DNA from 2 places in the Streptomyces sp. NRRL B-3229 genome. Region 1 is predicted to be linked to the other one. Evidence: riboswitches for the same ligand, from Rfam matches in the RefSeq annotation. Region 1 holds a riboswitch; the other holds the start of a gene.

What was found. A riboswitch is a leader RNA that binds a small molecule or an ion and turns the genes downstream of it on or off. The one in region 1 is predicted to bind ZMP and ZTP.
Region 2: another riboswitch for ZMP and ZTP. It lies ahead of IF54_RS0110845 (glycine hydroxymethyltransferase); the one in region 1 lies ahead of IF54_RS0127015 (bifunctional 5,10-methylenetetrahydrofolate dehydrogenase/5,10-methenyltetrahydrofolate cyclohydrolase).

What each region holds. Positions count from the first base shown of each region.
Region 1 is NZ_JOGP01000018.1:227,263-231,875, forward strand. Features, by position in the region: gene IF54_RS0127000 (TetR/AcrR family transcriptional regulator) at 1-621, shown strand, start outside; partial or broken gene IF54_RS43560 (glycosyltransferase) at 1,055-1,326, opposite strand; gene IF54_RS0127015 (bifunctional 5,10-methylenetetrahydrofolate dehydrogenase/5,10-methenyltetrahydrofolate cyclohydrolase) at 1,404-2,297, opposite strand; ZMP/ZTP riboswitch at 2,320-2,402, opposite strand; gene IF54_RS0127020 (hypothetical protein) at 2,450-3,328, opposite strand; gene IF54_RS0127025 (MarR family winged helix-turn-helix transcriptional regulator) at 3,390-3,932, shown strand; gene IF54_RS0127030 (nuclear transport factor 2 family protein) at 3,957-4,322, opposite strand; gene IF54_RS0127035 (hypothetical protein) at 4,496-4,613, shown strand, end outside.
Region 2 is NZ_JOGP01000006.1:118,493-123,105, reverse strand. Features, by position in the region: gene IF54_RS0110855 (glutathionylspermidine synthase family protein) at 1-969, shown strand, start outside; gene IF54_RS0110850 (LLM class flavin-dependent oxidoreductase) at 1,356-2,207, shown strand; ZMP/ZTP riboswitch at 2,317-2,406, shown strand; gene IF54_RS0110845 (glycine hydroxymethyltransferase) at 2,448-3,899, shown strand; gene IF54_RS0110840 (hypothetical protein) at 3,936-4,613, opposite strand, start outside.

The DNA.
Region 1 (4,613 bases):
AAGACCGCCGCGGAGCGGCAGGCCGAGCGACGCCGCCGTTTCCTGGACGCGGCACTCCAGCTCTTCGGGGACGCCCCGGGCTACCGCGCCACGACCGTCGCCGCCCTCAGCGAGGCCGCGGGCCTGTCCACCCGCCAGTTCTACGAGGAGTTCCGCACCCTCGAGGACGTCCTCGCCGCCCTCCACCTCGAGGTCAACGACTGGGCGACGGCGGCCGTGCTGGCCGCGGTGGCCGACGCGGACCAGCTGCCGCTGACCGAGCGGGTGGCCGCGATCTTCCGGGCGTACGCGGCCAACGTCACCTCCGACCCGCGGCGGGTGCGGATCACGTTCGTGGAGATCATCGGGGTCAGCGCGCGGATGGAGGAGCAGCGCCTGGCCCGTCGGGCGCACTGGGTCGAGCTCGTGTGTGCCGAGGCGGAGCGGGCGGTCTCCCGGGGGGAGGCCACGCCCCGGGACTTCCGGCTCGCGGCGACGGCCTTCATCGGCAGCGTGAACGGCCTGCTCCACGACTGGAACGCGGGATGGGTGGACGCGACGCTGGACGAGGTGGTGGAGGAGCTGGTGCGCCAGCTGGTGGGGATCCTCCAGCCGCCGGGGTGGGAATCCGGCCGGGTGTGAGCTCTGATGCCGCCCGGGTGTGAGCGGGGATTCCGCTCGGGCGTGGCTGGGAATCCCTCTCGCGCGTGAGCTGGGATTCCGCCCGCGCGTGAGCTGGCCTGCGCCCGCGCGTGAGCTGCGGCGGGCTCCGCTCCAGCTTGTTCACCGCGTCGAGTACCGGTGTCACGCCGTCCTCGTCGCGGATGTACGCCCCCAGTGCCCGGGCCCGCTCCCGATGACCGCCGGCACTCCCGCCCGCAGTCCCGCCGCCGTGGTGCCCGCGCCCGCGTGGTGGACCACCGCCGCCATGTGCGCGAACAGCGCCGAGTGCGGCGCCTGGTCGATCCGGCGCGGGTCAGCGCCGCGATCGTGCGGGCGCTGCGCCTGGCCGGGCTGCGCGGGTGATCCAGCGCGACTGGGCGGGCCTGGCGGCGACGGGGGGCGACCTGCTGAAGTCGTCGCTCATCTCCACGGCCAGGGTCCGCGCCATCGCGACCACCCGCACCAGCTTGCCCACGCCGGTCGTGCTGCGGTGCAGAGCCCGCCCGCGCGAGGACTCCAGCTCCGCCCGGGGATCGACGGGCAGGGCGTGGAACCCGAGGCCGGCCCGGGCCGCGAGCGGCTCGGAGCGGCCGTGGGTGACCAGGGTGACCTCGTGCCGGCCCGCGCCAGACCGTGCCCCAGACCGGTGAACGGGGCGACATCGCCCCGGGAACCCGCTCTCATGATCGCTACCCGCACGCCGGACAGTATGGCGCCGGGCCCCGGCTTCCGGGGCGAACGACCCGTGCGCACCGCTCAGTTCAGGCCGGTCGCGGGCCTCGCGTCACCCTCACGTGCTGGGCCGGGCCCTGCTGGGCGGCGGTCTCGGCAGCCGTCACCGTCTGCTCCAGCAGCGTGGCGATGGTCATCGGGCCGACACCGCCCGGCACCGGCGTGATCAGCGAGGCCCGTTCCACCGCGGAGTCGAAGTCGACGTCACCGACGTTCCCCTCGTTGTATCCCGCGTCGACGACCACCGCGCCCGGCTTGATGTCCTGGCCCCGGATCAGCCGGGGCCGGCCCACCGCGGCGACCACGATGTCAGCCTCCCGCACGGCCGCCGACAGGTCGGTGGTGCGGGAGTGGCAGTAGGTCACCGTGGCGTCCCGGGCGAGCAGCAGCATCCCGGCCGGCTTGCCGAGGATGGCGCTGCGGCCCACGACCACCGCCCGCTTCCCGGCCGGGTCGACGTCGTACGCGTCGAGCAGCCGCATGATCCCGCCGGGTGTGCAGGACACGAACCCCGGCAGGCCGAAGCTCATCGACGCGAAGGAGGCGAAGGTGACCCCGTCGACGTCCTTCTCCGGCGCGATCGCCTCGAACGCCGCCCGCTCGTCGATGTGCGCGCCCATCGGATGCTGGAGCAGGATGCCGTGCACGGTCGGGTCGGCCGACAACTCCCGCAGGGTGCCGACCAGTTCCTCGGTGGTGGTGGCCGTCGGCAGTGCCACGTGCCGTGACTCGATACCGGCCGTGCGGCAGCGGTTCCGCTTCATCCGGACGTAGGTGACGGAGGCCGGGTCCTCGCCGACGAGTACCGTCGCGAGGCAGGGTGCGCGGCCGGTGCGAGCGGTGAGGTCCGCCGCGCGCTCGGCGGTCTCCTCGACGATGCGGCGGGCGAGCGCGGTGCCGTCCATGATGCGGGCCTGAGACATGATCCACTCCCGGGTCGATCGTGGGAATCGCCCAGGCGCACGGCTTCGGAGTCATGGACCGCTCCCCGGTGGTGCTCCACCTCAGCGCCAGTCACGGCCCGCCACCAGCCTAACCGAGGCTTTGGAACACCGGTCAGGCAGCGGTCTCCGTTTCAGGAGCCGCCGTCGGATCCGCCCCGGGTCTCCGTTTCAGGAGCCGCCGTCGGATCCGCCCCGTCCAGGAATCCCGTCGTCTGGGCGTGCAGCCGGTCCGCCCCGATCGCCCCGGCCCAGCGGGCGACCTCCCGGGCCAGTGCCCGCGCCCCGGCCTCGTCGCCGGCGTCCCGGGCCAGGACCGCCAGCAGCAACTGCTGGGCGAGGACGCCGGGGACCAGGCCCGCCCGCGCCCCGAGGCCGGTGGCCCGCTCCCAGCACTCCACGGCGCGCTCGTGGTCGCCGGCGTCGTGCGCGTGGTCGCCGAGGTGGCGCAGGGCCTCACGGGTCAGGAGGTCGTCGCCGCCCTCCCCGCCCTCGCTGCCCGCATCGCCCGCGCGCAGGGCGTCCTCGTAGTGCGCGGGCGCGGCGGCGCGCTCGGCGAAGAGGTTCTCGACGACCAGCCCGAGGTACATCGACGCCCAGCCCCGCCGCACCTCGTCGGGGGCGCTGTCCCGGAGCGCGTGCGCGCTGCGGCGGATCCCGGCCAGCGCCTCGGGATCCTTGCCCTCGGGGCCGGGGCGGAACACCCCTTCACGCACCAACTGGCAGCGGTAGTCGTGGCGCAGCCGGATGAAGCCCAGGTCCCAGCCGGCGCCCGGCGCCTCCTTCTCGGCCCGGTCCGCGCGGGCGGCCGTGAGATCCGTGCCCGCGAACCAGTCGCTCAGGAGGGCGACTTCGGCGGCGGCCAGGGCGAGCCGGGCGCGGTCGGCAGGTTCGGCGCAGTCCGTCGTGTCCAGCAGGCCCAGCGCCCGCTCCCATCGGCCCGCCAGGGCCAAGTCGTGTGCGGCGGCGAGGAGTTGATCGAGTTCCACGGTAGTGCTCGCGGTGTACGTCATGGCAGGGGAAGGTAGTCAGACAAAAAACCATCCACAAGAAAACCATTGCAGGGGGCGGGTAATGCGGGACTCGGTCGACCGGCACGTCGAGGTGTGGGGCAAGGAGCTGGACTGGATGGACCCGGTCAAGGAGGCGATCTTCGCCCGGCTGGCCGTCCTGGCCCGGCACGCCGCACAGGCCCGGCGGACCGGTCTCGACTCCGACGGTCTGCGGAACTGGCAGTACAAGGTGCTGCTGACCCTGCGCCGGCTCGGACCGCCGTACACCGGGAGCCCTTCACAGCTCGCCGACCACCTCGGGCTCACGCGGGGCGCCCTGTCGGCCCGTCTGGCGCCGCTGGAGGACGCGGGGCTGATCGCCCGGACCCACGAGGACCCCGACCGGCGACGGGTGCGGGTCCGGCTCACCGAGGCCGGACACGCCGCGTTCGAACAGCAGGTCGCCACGGAGGAGGAGAGCGAGCTCGCGCTGCTCGCGGCGCTGACCCCCGCAGAGCGGCGGACACTCGCGGACCTGCTGCGGAAACTCGTCGTGGCCGCCGAGGCGGAACCGAGCGCCCAGGCGCCGCCCGCACCGAGAAGGTCCAGGTCGGGCAGGGCGTGATCTGGACCCTCGGCGCCCTTCTTGTTACTCGTCCCAGGCCTGGATCATGGTCTGTTCGGTGATCTTGCCGTCCTTGAGGGTCAGCATCGACTCCGACAGAACGCGCACGCCGTCGGAGTACAGACAGGACTCGCTGAACGCGACGTGATCGCCCTCCATGACACACCCTTCCAGTTTGTGTGTCATGTCGCGGCTGTAGACGTCGTCGAGCATCGCGCCGATCCGCTCCTTGCCGTGCACCACCATGGGGTGGCTGGGTTGCGTGTTGCGGTCGACGATGCGGATCTCGGCGTCGTCCGCGTAGAGCGACAGAAGATCGGCCGCGGAGTTCCCTTCGACGCCACGGCGCAGGGTCTCGCTGGTGAAACCGGTGTTTGCGGCAGTGCCCATGGTGACCTCCTTCGAGGGCCGCGGCCCGAGGAGGCACGGGCCGCGCAGGGCCTCTTCCTACGAGACTCCTCCGCCCCGGCGGCCACGGCAAGCGCAGTACGGGCGCTCCGCCTGACGGGTGAGCGGTGCCGGGCGGCCGTGTCCGGGAGCGCTCGCCGGGCGTTGCTGACAACATGATCTCAACTCGACGTATCGTCGCCGCCGTCGGTCTCGCCGTCGGCGTCACCGGTCTCGCCGCTCCCCTCGCGAACGCGGCCGGCGCGGCCGCCCAGGACGCGAGCCCGCTCAGCC
Region 2 (4,613 bases), on a different contig from region 1:
ACCGCGAACCGCTTCGCCGACCTCGGCATCACCGACCCCCGCGTGGCCGAAGCGGTCGCGGAGGCCTGGCACCGGCGTGCTGAACTCCCCTCCGTCTACGGCCGCTTCGACCTCCGTTACGACGGCGACGGTCCGGCCAAACTCCTGGAGTACAACGCCGACACCCCCACGTCCCTCGTCGAGGCCGCCTCGCCCCAGTGGTTCTGGATGGAGGAGCTCTTCCCGGACGCCGACCAGTGGAACTCCCTCCACGAACGCCTCGTCGCCGCCTGGAAGAAGCAGGCCGCCCTCCTCCCGCCCGGCAGCCCCCTGTACTTCGCGCACTCCTCCGCCGACGAACTCGGCGAGGACCTCATGACGGTCGCCTACCTCAAGGAGACCGCCGAGCAAGCCGGCGTCACCACCGACTGGATCTCGATGGAGGAGATCGGCTGGGACCCGCTCTCCGGACGCTTCGTCGACAACCAACTCCGGTTCATCCGCAGCTGCTTCAAGCTCTACCCCTGGGAGTGGCTCACCACCGACCGCTTCGCCGACCACGTCCTCGACACCCTCGACAACGGCGGCGGCACCGGCAGCACCCTGTGGATCGAACCCGCCTGGAAGATGCTCCTCAGCAACAAGGCGCTGCTGGCCATCCTCTGGGAGCTGTACCCGGACCACCCCCACCTCCTCCCCGCCTATCTCGACGGCCCCCGGGACCTGGCCACCACCACCGGCTACGTCGCCAAGCCCCTGCTGGGCCGTGAGGGCGCCGGAGTCACGATCCACGAACCCGACACGACCTCACCCCTCCGCGAAGAGGCCTGCTGCTACCAGGAACTGGCCCCCCTGCCCGACTTCGACGGCAACCGCGTCGTCCTGGGCGCGTGGGTCGTCGAGGGCGAGTCGGCGGGCCTGGGCATCCGTGAGTCCTCGGGGTTGGTCACGGACGAGTACGCACGCTTCCTGCCGCATGTGATCCGTTGAGCGGACGGTTGGTCTGAGCAGGCGGTTCGTCTGAGCGGACGGTGCCATCGGCGGGGGCATCGGGGGCGTACGCGGGGGTGGGGCCGCTTCCGGGAACTGCTGGATGGGCGCCGGTGATGAAGGCGGCCGCAGGAGACGGTGACAGTGCCCCCGCCCCCGCTCCCGCCCCCGCTCCCGCCCGGCCCTGGCCTCGCCCGGGCCCGCCAGGAAATGCGTTGTCGCCCCGCGCCCCCTCGCGCTACGTTCGTCGCACTCTGAAGCACACGCTCTCCAGAACCATCGCCGCAGAACGAGAGCAGGCCCGCGCACAGCGCGCGGTGTCACGGAGGGGCGGCACCGGATCCGGCCGACCGGCGGATCCCGTACGCCCTCCGGAGGACACTCCCATGAACATCGGCCTCGGCCTGCCCATCGACGACCCCGCCCAGCTGCTCACCTGGGCCCGACGCGCCGACACCGGCCCCTTCCGCACCCTCGGCCTGCTGGACCGCCTCGTCTACGACAACCCCGAGCCCCTAGTCACCCTCGCCACCCTGGCAGGCGCGACTTCCCGCATCCGCGTCCAGACCGAGGTGCTCCTCGCCCCGCTCCACAACACCGCGCTGCTCGCCAAGCAGACCGCCACGCTGGACCGGCTCTCCGGCGGACGCTTCACCCTCGGCATCGGCGTCGGCGGCCGGGAGGACGACTGCCTGGCCGCCGGCATCGATCTCCACCGCCGGGGCCGCCGCCTCGACGAACAGATGACCCTGCTGCGCCGCACCTGGTCCGGTGAGCCGTACGGCGAGGGGGTCGGCCCCATCGGCCCTGCCCCCGTGACGCAGGGCGGTCCGGAGGTCCTGTTCGGCGGGTTCGCCCCCGCCGCCCTCGAACGGGTCGGCCGCTTCGGAGACGGCTTCCTCGGCGCCGCCCTGCCGCCCTCCTTCATGGCCAACCTGTTCCGCGACGCCACCACGGCCTGGCAGAAGCACGACCGCCTCGGCCGCCCCCGTCTGGTCGCCCAGGCGAACGTCGCCCTGGGCCCTGAGACGACCCTCGACCGGGCCCGCCGCAACCTCCGCGACTACTACGCCTTCAGCGGCCACGTGGAGTACATGGAGGCCGGTCTCCTCACCACCCCGCAGCAGATCCGCGAGACCACCGACGCCTACTTCGGCATCGGTGCCGACGAGGTGATGCTCTACTGCTGGGCCCCGGACCCCGACCAGGTCGACCGCCTGGCCGACCTGCTGTTCTGACGTCGTCCACCGCCACGGCAGCGAGAACCGCGCGCATCGCCGGGCCTCGCTGCCGTCGTTCGCATGGTGGACGCAGGCCCGGAGCCGTTCCGCCTGCCCGGTAGGCTGGCCGACAGGCCGTGACTGGCGCGCTGGGATGGGACGGACCATCGGGGAGCGGCCTGCGAGTGACCAAGTGCCGTGCGCCTGGGCCGAACCGTGATCCGTGACCGCTTCAAGCCACGCAGCCCGGAGGCCGCCATGTCAGAGCAGCAGCCCCTGTCCCCCGAGTCCACGGCCTTCCGCGCCGCCCTCGACGTGATCCGCGCCGTCGAGCCGCGCGTCGCCGACGCCATCGGCCAGGAGGTCCACGACCAGCGCGAGATGCTCAAGCTGATCGCCTCCGAGAACTACGCCTCCCCGGCCACCCTCCTCGCGATGGGCAACTGGTTCAGCGACAAGTACGCCGAGGGCACCGTCGGCCGCCGCTTCTACGCCGGCTGTCGCAACGTCGACACCGTCGAGTCCCTGGCCGCCGAACACGCCAAGGAGCTCTTCGGCGCCCGCCACGCCTACGTCCAGCCGCACTCCGGCATCGACGCCAACCTCGTCGCCTTCTGGTCCGTCCTCGCCCAGCGCGTGGAGGTCCCCGCCCTCGAGAAGGCCGGCGCCCGCCAGGTCAACGACCTTTCCGACGCCGACTGGGCCGAACTCCGCCAGGCCTTCGGCAACCAGCGCATGCTCGGCATGTCCCTGGACGCCGGCGGCCACCTCACCCACGGCTTCCGCCCGAACATCTCCGGCAAGATGTTCGACCAGCGCTCCTACGGCACCGACCCGGCCACCGGCCTCGTCGACTACGAGGCCCTGCGCGCCTCGGCCCGTGAGTTCAAGCCGCTCATCATCGTGGCCGGTTACTCGGCCTACCCCCGCCTGGTGAACTTCCGGATCATGCGGGAGATCGCCGACGAGGTCGGCGCGACCCTCATGGTCGACATGGCCCACTTCGCCGGTCTCGTCGCCGGCAAGGTCCTCACCGATGACTTCGACCCGGTCCCGCACGCCCAGATCGTCACCACCACCACCCACAAGTCACTGCGGGGCCCGCGCGGCGGCATGGTGCTGTGCGACGACTCCCTCAAGGACCAGGTCGACCGCGGCTGCCCGATGGTCCTCGGCGGCCCGCTCCCGCACGTCATGGCCGCCAAGGCCGTCGCCCTCGCCGAGGCGCGTCAGCCCTCCTTCCAGGACTACGCCCAGCGCATCGTCGACAACTCCCGCGCCCTGGCCGAGGGCCTGATGCGCCGCGGTGCCACCCTGGTCACCGGCGGCACCGACAACCATCTCAACCTGATCGACGTCTCCACGTCCTACGGCCTCACCGGCCGCCAGGCCGAGGCCGCCCTGCTGGAGTCGGGCATCGTCACCAACCGCAACGCGATCCCGGCCGACCCGAACGGTGCCTGGTACACCTCCGGCATCCGCATCGGCACCCCGGCCCTGACCACCCGGGGCCTCGGCACCGCCGAGATGGACGAGGTCGCCGGTCTCATCGACCGCGTCCTCACCACCACCGAGGCCGGCACCACCAAGTCGGGCGCCCCCTCCAAGGCCGCGCACATCCTCGACGCGAAGGTCGCGGACGAGATCTCCCACCGGGCCACCGAGCTCGTGGCCGGCTTCCCGCTCTACCCCGAGATCGACCTGGGCTGACCCTTCCTCTCTTGAGTTGTCAAAGAACCGTGACGCCTAGAGATCGATGAGTTCCTGTCGTGGCTCCTCCCGCGGCGGTCCGGCTCCCGGCCGGGCCGCCGCGCGGCGTATCAGCCGGGTGCCGCCCGCCCCGGCCGCGAATCCCACAGCAAGCCCTGGTACCGCCCACCAGACGCCGTACGGACCGGCACCCTCGTCCCGATGGCCGCCCCCGGCGTGTCCCCCGCCGGTACCGCCCAACAACCCTGCCCGGTCCAGGCGGTCGAAGACGGTCCGGTCCGCCCGGTGCCAGCGGATGTCGTCGTCCTCCTGCTCCGGTGCCGGATCCGTGCGCACCCACGGCGTGCCGTCTCGGGTGACGAACAACTGGTCCTGGCGCTCCACGGCCACATCGCCTCCCGGTGCCGAGTCGGTCTGCGGCCAGCCGCCCACACCCGTCAGCCCCCACACCACCGTGATCCGCGGCGGCGGATAGCGGCCCTCCTGCCACCTGTCCGACACCCGCTCGGTGCCCGCATACGTCGGCTGGAGCAGCTCCCACAGGCGGCCGAAAGCCGGCTCGTCGGGGCGCACCGCCCGCGTCCGCCCGGTGTCGGCGATGACCACCATCGCCAGGTCGGGACCGCCGAGTTCCGCTCCCCGCGCTGACGCTGTCGCCGCGTCGGCCGCCGGAGCTCCGAACGCGCTCACCGCCAGGACCGCCGGTGCCAGCGC